Regions from separate parts of the Faecalibacterium sp. 7 genome, predicted to be linked through region 1. Evidence: predicted binding sites of a transcription regulator. Region 1 holds the regulator's gene; the other holds the start of a gene.
What was found. The regulator HrcA, encoded in region 1, represses chaperone genes, less so after heat shock. The targets are predictions, from matches to a motif close to TGTTAGCACTCNNNNNNNNNGAGTGCTAACA.
Positions count from the first base shown of each region.

Region 1 (4,524 bases):
TCCTGCTTTGCCTTGATGTCGTCCACATTGCCGGACTGAACAGCGGTCTTCAGGTCGGCCAGCTTGCTCTCAGCCTCGGTCTTGACGTCGGCGGGCAGCTTGTCGCCGTTCTCCTTCAGCATCTTCTCGGTCTGGAACACCATCTGGTCGGCACCGTTGCGGATATCGACCTCTTCACGCTTCTTCTTATCGTCGGCAGCAAACTGCTCAGCTTCCTTCACAGCCTTGTCGATGTCCTCCTTGGACATGTTGGTGGAAGCGGTGATGGTGATGTTCTGCTCCTTGCCGGTACCCAGATCCTTTGCGCTGACCTTCACGATGCCGTTTGCATCGATATCGAAGGTAACTTCGATCTGAGGCACACCACGGGGAGCCGGAGCGATGCCGTCCAGATGGAAGACACCCAGGCTCTTGTTGTCGCGTGCGAACTCACGCTCGCCCTGCAGCACGTTGACCTCAACAGAGGGCTGGTTGTCGGCAGCGGTGGAGAACACCTGGCTCTTGTGGGTGGGGATGGTGGTGTTGCGGTCGATGATCTTGGTGCACACGCCGCCCAGAGTCTCAATGCCCAGGCTCAGCGGGGTGACATCCAGCAGCAGCAGGCCCTTGACATCGCCCTGCAGCACGCCGCCCTGAATGGCAGCACCCACAGCCACGCACTCATCGGGGTTGATGCCCTTGAAGGGCTCGCAGTTCAGTTCCTTCTTGACTGCATCGTAGACAGCGGGGATACGGGTGGAGCCACCGACCATCAGGACCTTCTTCAGGTCAGAGGGACGCAGACCTGCATCCTGCAGAGCCTTGCGGACGGGGCCCATGGTGCGATCCACCAGATCAGCGGTCAGCTCGTTGAACTTTGCGCGGGTCAGGGTCATATCCAAGTGCTTGGGGCCGGTAGCGTCGGCAGTGATGAAGGGCAGGTTGATCTGGCTGCTCATTGCGCTGGACAGCTCGATCTTTGCCTTCTCAGCAGCTTCCTTCAGACGCTGCGCAGCCATCTTGTCCTTGCGCAGGTCGATGCCGTTCTCGGTCTGGAAGGCGTCTGCCATCCAGTTGATGATGCGCTCATCGAAGTCATCGCCGCCCAGATGGGTATCACCATTGGTGGCCAGAACCTCGGTGACGCCGTCGCCCATCTCGATGATGGACACATCGAAGGTGCCGCCGCCCAGGTCGTAGACCATGATCTTCTGGTCCTCTTCCTTATCGATGCCGTATGCCAGAGAAGCGGCAGTGGGCTCGTTGATGATACGCTTGACGTTCAGGCCTGCAATGGTGCCTGCGTCCTTGGTAGCCTGACGCTGGCTGTCGTTGAAGTAGGCAGGAACGGTGATGACGGCCTCGGTAACGGACTCGCCCAGATAAGCCTCGGCGTCAGCCTTCAGCTTCTGCAGGATCATAGCGCTGACCTGCTGGGGAGTGTACTCCTTGCCGTTCAGGGTCACCTTGTGATCGGTGCCCATGAAACGCTTGATGGAAGCGACGGTGTTCTCGGGGTTGGTGATGGCCTGACGCTTTGCGACCTGACCCACCAGACGATCGCCGGTCTTGGTAAAGCCGACCACAGACGGGGTGGTGCGTGCACCCTCAGAGTTTGCGATAACAACGGGCTCGCCGCCCTCCATGACAGCCACGCAGCTGTTGGTAGTACCAAGGTCGATACCAATGATCTTACTCATAATGAAAACTCCTCTCGAAAGAACAAATCGTATTGTTTATGTGATGCTCAAATGTTTGTAAGCGGATGTTATATTCAAAACCCCTGCGGGTTTCTGCATTGTTACTCGGCCACCACAACGGTCGCATGGCGGACGATCTTATCGCCCAGCCTGTAACCCTTCTGGTAGACCGTGATGACGGTGCCGCTCTCCTGTCCGTCCGGGGCGGGGATCTGCTGCACCGCGTTCATGAAGTTGGGGTCAAAGGGCTTGCCCAGCGCTTCGATCTCCTCCACATGGAGGACGTCCAGCGCCTTGGCGGCTTTGTCCAGCGTCATGGTCACACCCTTTTTGTAGTTCTCGTCGGTGGTGGGGGCGTTGGCCGCCATCTCCAGCGTGTCCAGAATGGGGATGATCTGGTTCACCGCAAAGGAAATGCCATCGTTGAACTTCTGGTCGGCTTCGCGGGTGGAGCGCTTGCGGTAGTTCTCGTACTCGGCAGCCATGCGCAGCAGCTGGTCTTTGGCCTGTGCAGCATTGGCTTCGGCCGCGTCCAGCTTTGCCTTTACGGCTTCCAGCTCGCGGGCCTTCTTGTTGAACCAGCCGCCATCCTTCTTCTTATCATCCTTCGGGTCGGCAGCTTCAGCAGCAGGTTCCTGTTCGGGTGCTGCCTGCTGGGCCTTTTCCTCGGGAGCCGTTTCGGGCTGCTCCGCTTCCTGAGCCGGAGCCGTCTTTTTTGCTTCTTCGCTCATTCCAGATCCTCCTTATAGATCACAGTCCGCCGGGGTACGGCAGCCTGTGGGGTGTCTTTTCGTTTGCCGCTCATGCCCTCGCCCAGCTGGTCTGCAAAATAATGCAGCAGCGGCATCAGTTTCTGGAAGGGCATCCGGGTGGGGCCGATCAATGCAATGGAGCCCCACAGGCCTCCGCCCACCAGATACCGGTCACTCACGATGCACAGGCCCGGATCTGCGGTTCCAGTCCTCGCCCAGCAGCACGCTCTCGCTGCGGTCTGTCGGGGGAGCGATCAGGGCCGCTGCCTCTTCTTCGTCGTTCAGCAGGGTAAGGATGTCACCCACCTTGCCGTCCAGCTGAGGCCAGTCCAGCAGATACTGCTCACCGCCCAGAAATACGTGGGGCTTGACGGAATCCTGCAGGATGGCCGCCGCCGCGCTGATGACAGGCACCAGCTCCGGGTCGATCTGGCTGCACAGCTCTGCCAGCAGCCGGGGCGAAAGATCCACCGGCGCCACAAAGGTGAGGTTGCGGTTCAGCAATGCGGCAAGAGCCGCTGCATTCTCGCGGGAGAGGCCGGTGCGTACCCGCGCCACACGGGTGCGGACGTAACCGGCAGTTGTTACAGCCAGCACAGCGGCTGCGCTGCGGCCCACCTGAACAACTTCATAGTGGGCAATGCACAGATCCTCTGCACACGGGGTGCTGATGGCGGCGGTGCAGCCGCTGATGGCGGCCAGCGCCCGGGCTGCACCCTGCGCCAGCTTTTCCGGCTCGTGGTCGAGGCTTGCGAACACCGCATCCACACGGGCGCGGCTCACGCGGTCCAGCGGCTGATCGTCGGTCAGCAGATTATCAAGGTAGTAGCGGTAGCCCTTGGCACTGGGCACACGGCCCGCGCTGGTGTGGGGCTGCTCCAGCAGGCCCAGCTTTGTCAGCGCCGCCATTTCATTGCGGAGCGTTGCGCTGGAAACTGCCATGTCAAAGTAGTTTGCCAGCACGCTGCTGCCAACGGGCTCGCCTTCGAGACCATACAGCGCCACGATCGCCTGCAAGACTCGCTGCTTGCGTGCATCCATCGTCATAGCGCCTGCCTCCTTTTTGCGTTTGCTTTGTTTGTTTAGCACTCCTTGTTCCTGAGTGCTAAGACCATTATAGCCAATTTTCCGGTGCTGTCAAGCCCCTTGGAAAAATGTTATCAAAGATTCATAATTCTGTCATAAAAAGAGGTGTGGCCTCGGCAGTACGTCAGGCTTTCCGGTTTGCCAAAGCGTCTGAGGGGGCAAGCCCGCTTCCCGCTGCGCCGCGCTTTCGCAGAAAGCAGCGCCGCAAATGCCGTTTGCCGTCACGACCCCCCACCCGTGAAAACGCAATGCCGAGCGGTCCGCAGACCGCCCGGCATTGCTCTATTATAAATAATTTTTCCGCTGAATATGCAACGGCGACGACTGCGGCCTGCGGCCGAAGCAGGGAGGAGCTGTTGGGGCCGTGGCCAGCAGGATGCAAGGCCCGCTCAAGGGCCGTAGCAGCCGCTGGGTGCCACAACTCGTCCAAAGCAGCGCGGCGCGCATTCAAAATCGTCCCGCCTTACTCCTCCATCTGTCTGGCCAGAAACGCTGCCGCCACATTCACCGCCTTGAGCTGGGCGGCATCCGGCACAGCGGTGCGGTCTTCGGTCAGCAGACCCACCACGCCGATCACATCGCCCGACGCAATGATGGGTGCGGCGCACAGCACCACCCGGGGCGAGCCCTCGCAGGGCAGGATGCATTTTTCCGCAACGCCCTCGCACTGGTACAGCCTGCGGCCATCCATCAGCTTTTCCAGCGGCTGGCTGATGCTGCGGTCGGCCAGCTCCCGCCGGCCGCTCCCGCTCACCGTGAGGATGCGGTCCCGGTCTGCCACAAAGGTGGTAAGCGCAAAGCTTTTGCTCAGCACCTCGGTGTATTGGGCCGCCACTGCGTTCATTTCGCCAATGGGGGAATACTTTTTAAAGATCACCTCGCCGTCGCCTGTCGTGAAGATCTCCAGCGGGTCGCCGCGGCGGATGCGCTGGGTGCGGCGGACCTTTGGGGATCACCACCCGTCCCAGCTCGTCGATGCGGCGCACGATACCTGTTGCTTTCATTGT
Region 1 covers NZ_CP186911.1:646,396-650,919, forward strand. Annotated here, with positions in the region: gene dnaK (molecular chaperone DnaK) at 1-1,679, opposite strand, end outside; gene ACKXF7_RS03325 (nucleotide exchange factor GrpE) at 1,781-2,410, opposite strand; gene ACKXF7_RS03330 (hypothetical protein) at 2,407-2,610, opposite strand; gene ACKXF7_RS03335 (heat-inducible transcriptional repressor HrcA) at 2,603-3,478, opposite strand; partial or broken gene ACKXF7_RS03340 (stage V sporulation T C-terminal domain-containing protein) at 3,981-4,521, opposite strand.

Region 2 (4,524 bases), 1.3 Mb from region 1:
GTCTCCGTTTCTGACGCAGAGATGCTGTTTTATGCCAACTGCGAATGCAATCCGCAGCAATTTTTAACTAAAAAAGGAGACGGACCCTCCAAAGAAGATCCGTCTCCTTCATGCTGTTTATTCGCGCAAGACGCTTTTGAGGCTTAGTACATGCCGCCCATGCCGCCCATATCACCGGCAGGAGCTGCGGGTGCCGGAGGTTCCGGCAGATCTGCAACCAGGCTCTCGGTGGTCAGGACCATTTCTGCAACAGATGCTGCATTTTCCAGAGCGGAACGAGTGACCTTGGTGGGGTCAACGATGCCAGCAGCAATCATATCGTCCACAAAGACCTCATTCTGCGCATCAAAGCCGTAGTTAGGCTTATTGGCAGAAATAATCTTGTCGATGATGACACTGCCTTCCAGACCGGCATTCTTAGCGATCTGGCGCAGAGGAGCTTCCAAAGCCTTCAGGACGATCTTGGCACCGGTGCGCTCGTCGCCTTCCAGCGTGTCGCACAGCTCACGCACAGCGGGAATCGCATTGATGGAGCAGTACCGCCGCCGGCAACGACGCCTTCCTGAACAGCAGCCTTGGTTGCGTTCAAAGCATCCTCAATGCGCAGCTTCTTGTCCTTCATCTCAACTTCGGTGGCAGCACCGACCTTGATGACGGCTACGCCGCCAGCCAGCTTTGCCAGACGCTCCTGCAGCTTCTCACGGTCGAAATCGCTGGTAGCAACCTCAATCTGGCTGCGGATCTGAGAAATACGGGCTGCGATCGCATCCTTGTCACCTGCACCGCCCACGATGGTGGTGTTCTCCTTGGTGACCTTGACCTGACGTGCATGGCCCAGCATCTGGACGGTAGCGTCCTTCAGCTCATAGCCCAGATCGGAGGAGACTACGGTGCCGCCGGTCAGAATGGCGATATCCTGCAGCATTTCCTTGCGGCGGTCGCCAAAGCCGGGAGCCTTGACAGCGGCCACGTTCAGGGTGCCGCGCAGGCGGTTGACGATCAGGGTGGACAAAGCCTCGCCCTCGATATCCTCAGCCACGATCAGCAGCTTCATACCATTCTGCATGACCTGCTCCAGCAGGGGAACCAGATCCTGAATCACGCTGATCTTCTTATCGGTGATCAGGATGGCGGCATTGTCCAGAACAGCCTCCATCTTATCGGTATCGGTGACCATATACGGGGTCAGGTAGCCGCGGTCAAACTGCATGCCTTCCACGATCTCGTTGTAGGTCTCAGCAGTGGTCTTGTTCTCCTCGATGGTGATGACGCCGTCAGAGGTAACTTTTTCCATTGCCTCAGCGATCAGGCGGCCGATCTCGGGATCACCGGCAGAAATGGTGCCGACGCGGGCGATATCGTTGCTGTCCTTCACCTTCTGGCTGTGTGCCTTGATGGTCTCAACAGCCTTGGCAACAGCCTTGCTCATGCCGCGGCGGATATCCATGGGGTTTGCACCGGCGGTGACATTCTTCATGCCCTCGGTGACCATAGCCTGTGCCAGAACGGTTGCAGTGGTGGTGCCGTCGCCTGCTGCATCGTTGGTCTTGGTGGCAACTTCACGCACCAGCTGTGCGCCCATGTTCTCAAACTCGTCCTTCAGCTCGATCTCCTTGGCAATGGTCACGCCATCGTTGGTGATGACCGGTGCGCCGAACTTTTTGCCCAGCACCACATTGCGGCCCTTGGGGCCCAGGGTGATCTTAACGGTATTTGCCAGGGTGTCGATACCGGCACACAGTGCCTTGCGGGCGTCCTCGCCCTGCTTGATCTGCTTAGCCATAATCAAATCGCTCCTTTAAAGCTCAATTTCTTAATACAGAGGGGGCTGTGCTCAGTCCTCAACGACTGCCAGGATATCACCCTGACGGACGATGGTGCACTCCTCACCGTCCACCTTGACCTCGGTGCCGGAATACTTGCTGGTGAGGACCTTGTCGCCGACCTTAACGGTCATCTTGACTTCCTTGCCGTCCACAATGCCGCCGGGGCCTACAGCGATGACCTCAGCCACCTGAGGCTTCTCCTTGGCACTGCCGGTCAGGATCAGGCCGCCCTTGGTGGTCTCCTCGACCTCAACAGTCTTGATAACAACACGGTCTGCAAGAGGAATGATCTTCATAGTTCTTGCCCTCCTATAATAAAATATAATTTAAACTTTGCCATGAACCGGAAGCCTCGTGTGCGCCCTTCCGATTGTTTAGCACTCCTTTTCTCTGAGTGCTAAGAGTATTGTACTCATCTTGACCCGAAAAATCAAGACTTTTTTTGCAATTCTTTATTAACAATTTGTGACGACTCGTTCAATCAACGTATCATCAGCAAAACCTGATTCAAAACCTTCCGGATCTCCTTTCTTTTTTCTGCAAAATAAAGGGCCGGAAACCCTGTTTTAAGGCTTCCGACCCTTTGACTGCTCAGGAGATCCTGAAGGCTGAATTTTTTCGCGTCCGGTCAGGTCGCACTCTGTTCGGACCGCTGCGCTGCAAAGCGCTCAAAAGCAGGCTTTGGCAGCAGAATACGGCCAGCCAGCGGCTGTACCTGCACAGTGATCTGCTCCTTGGGCACACACTCACCGTCTGCCGTAGCAACGATAGGCCCGCGGCCATCCACGGCGCGCAGAGAGACCTGCTTTGCCCGCCGGTAGATAAAGTACGGCTCTGCCGCCCTGACCAGCTGACCATTCCGGAAGTGCCCTCCGTTTTTGTACATTCCCAGAAGTTTTGCAATGGTCAAACGGCTCACCTTGCGGATGATATACACATCCAGCCAGCCGTCGTCCGGCTGGGCTTCCGGCGCTGCACAGAAACCACCGCCATAGGTGCGGCCATTGCAGACGGCACACATAAGGCAGTCCACTGTCAGGGTCTCGCCGTCAATGGTGTACTCTACTCTTCGGCCAATATGCCCGCACAGCTGTTCTACGATGGAAAGCGCATAGGCCGCTTCGCCGCCGCAGAGCGGGATGCGCCGGAACTTCGGGATACCGTAGGCGACCTGCGCATCCAGACCGGCAGCGCAGATGGTGGCCGAAAGACCGAGACTGGTCTGCATCAGGTCAATGGCGACCGGCCCGCCTGCAAGCTGGGCGTCCAGATCCAGAAATTCCGCTTTTGTGCCAAAAGTACGCAGGAAATCATTGCCGCTGCCATAGGGCAGGCAGCCTACAGCCGCATTTTCAAACCCATAGACGCCGGTGAGGGCTTCATTGAAGGTGCCATCGCCGCCTGCTGTATAGATGCGGAGCTGCTCCCCTGCCTGCCGGGCCTGTCGGGCTGCGGCATTGGCAAGCTCCCGGGCGTGGCCTGCGTGGGCAGTGAATCCGAATGGTATATTCTCCCATGGCAAGACCGGCCCGCGCCGCGGCCGCATCGATCTGCCGCGGCAGAGCACGGGTACAGTCTGCCTTGCCGGCAGCGGGGTTCAAAAGAAATAAAGTGCGCATGAACTTCCTCCTGCAATTCTGTTTTTCAGATACACCCTGATTCTATGATAACAGAAAACCAGCAGGTTGCAAGATGCATTTTTACTTGGCAGGACGGCGGGGAAGCCACTACTGTCCAATTTTTACATGGTTACGGTTTCATCCTCCCGCAGGATGATAGAGCCATCAGCCGAGCAGTCCGCTGTCCAATGCTGGCCGGTATTGGCTGTGCCGGAGGCAATGCGGTCTGCAAGGGCTTGCTCTACTGCCCTGTCCACGGCGCGGCGCAGTTCCCGGGCACCATAGGCTGACCGCGCCTTTGCCGCCAGTGCCCTGCCCACCTGAGGCGTATGGTGCAGCTGATAGCCACTGTCTGCTGCACGCTGTTCCAGCTGGCAGAGCAGTTTTTCCGCAATGGCGCACAGGCTGTCATCTGCCAGCGGACGGAACACGATCATTTCATCCAGACGGCCTGCCAGTTCTGGCCGGAACCACTTTTTCGCTTCCTCAACGGCCTGCGCCGACTGCTTTTCAAATACGGCTTCACTGCCCGCAGCAAAGCCCAGCGGAGCGCTCTGACCCGCCAGAAAGCGCGCGCCAAGGTTGGATGTGAGCAGCACAATGGTGTTGCGGAAATCTGCTTTTCGCCCCATGGCATCGGTGAGCTGCCCATCCTCCAGGATCTGCAGCAGGATGTTCTGGATATCCGGGTGGGCTTTTTCGATCTCATCAAACAGGACCACGCTGTATGGGCGGCGGCGCACGGCCTCGGTAAGCTGCCCGCCCTCATCATGGCCCAGATAGCCCGGCGGGGCACCCAGCAGCCGGGCAGCGGTGTGCTGCTCCTGATATTCCGACATGTCAAACTTGAGCAGTGCCTTTTCGCTGCCGAACCAGCTGACGGCCAGCGCCCTGGCAAGGGCTGTTTTGCCAACGCCGGTGGGGCCAAGGAACAGCATGGCTCCTATGGGCCTTCCCGGTTCCCCAAGGCCGGTACGGCTGCGACGGATGGCCCCTGCCACGGCAGCGACTGCGCGGCTCTGCCCGACGATCTCCTCGTTCAGGCGCTGTTCCAGCTTTTCCAGCCGTTCCCGTTCCTG
Region 2 covers NZ_CP186911.1:2,471,600-2,476,123, forward strand. Annotated here, with positions in the region: partial or broken gene groL (chaperonin GroEL) at 144-1,783, opposite strand; gene ACKXF7_RS12285 (co-chaperone GroES) at 1,835-2,122, opposite strand; gene ACKXF7_RS12290 (diacylglycerol/lipid kinase family protein) at 2,455-3,348, opposite strand; gene ACKXF7_RS12295 (AAA family ATPase) at 3,568-4,524, opposite strand, start outside.
Region 2: a site for HrcA is predicted at 2,199-2,229, ahead of ACKXF7_RS12285 (co-chaperone GroES). Genes of this name have one in related genera too.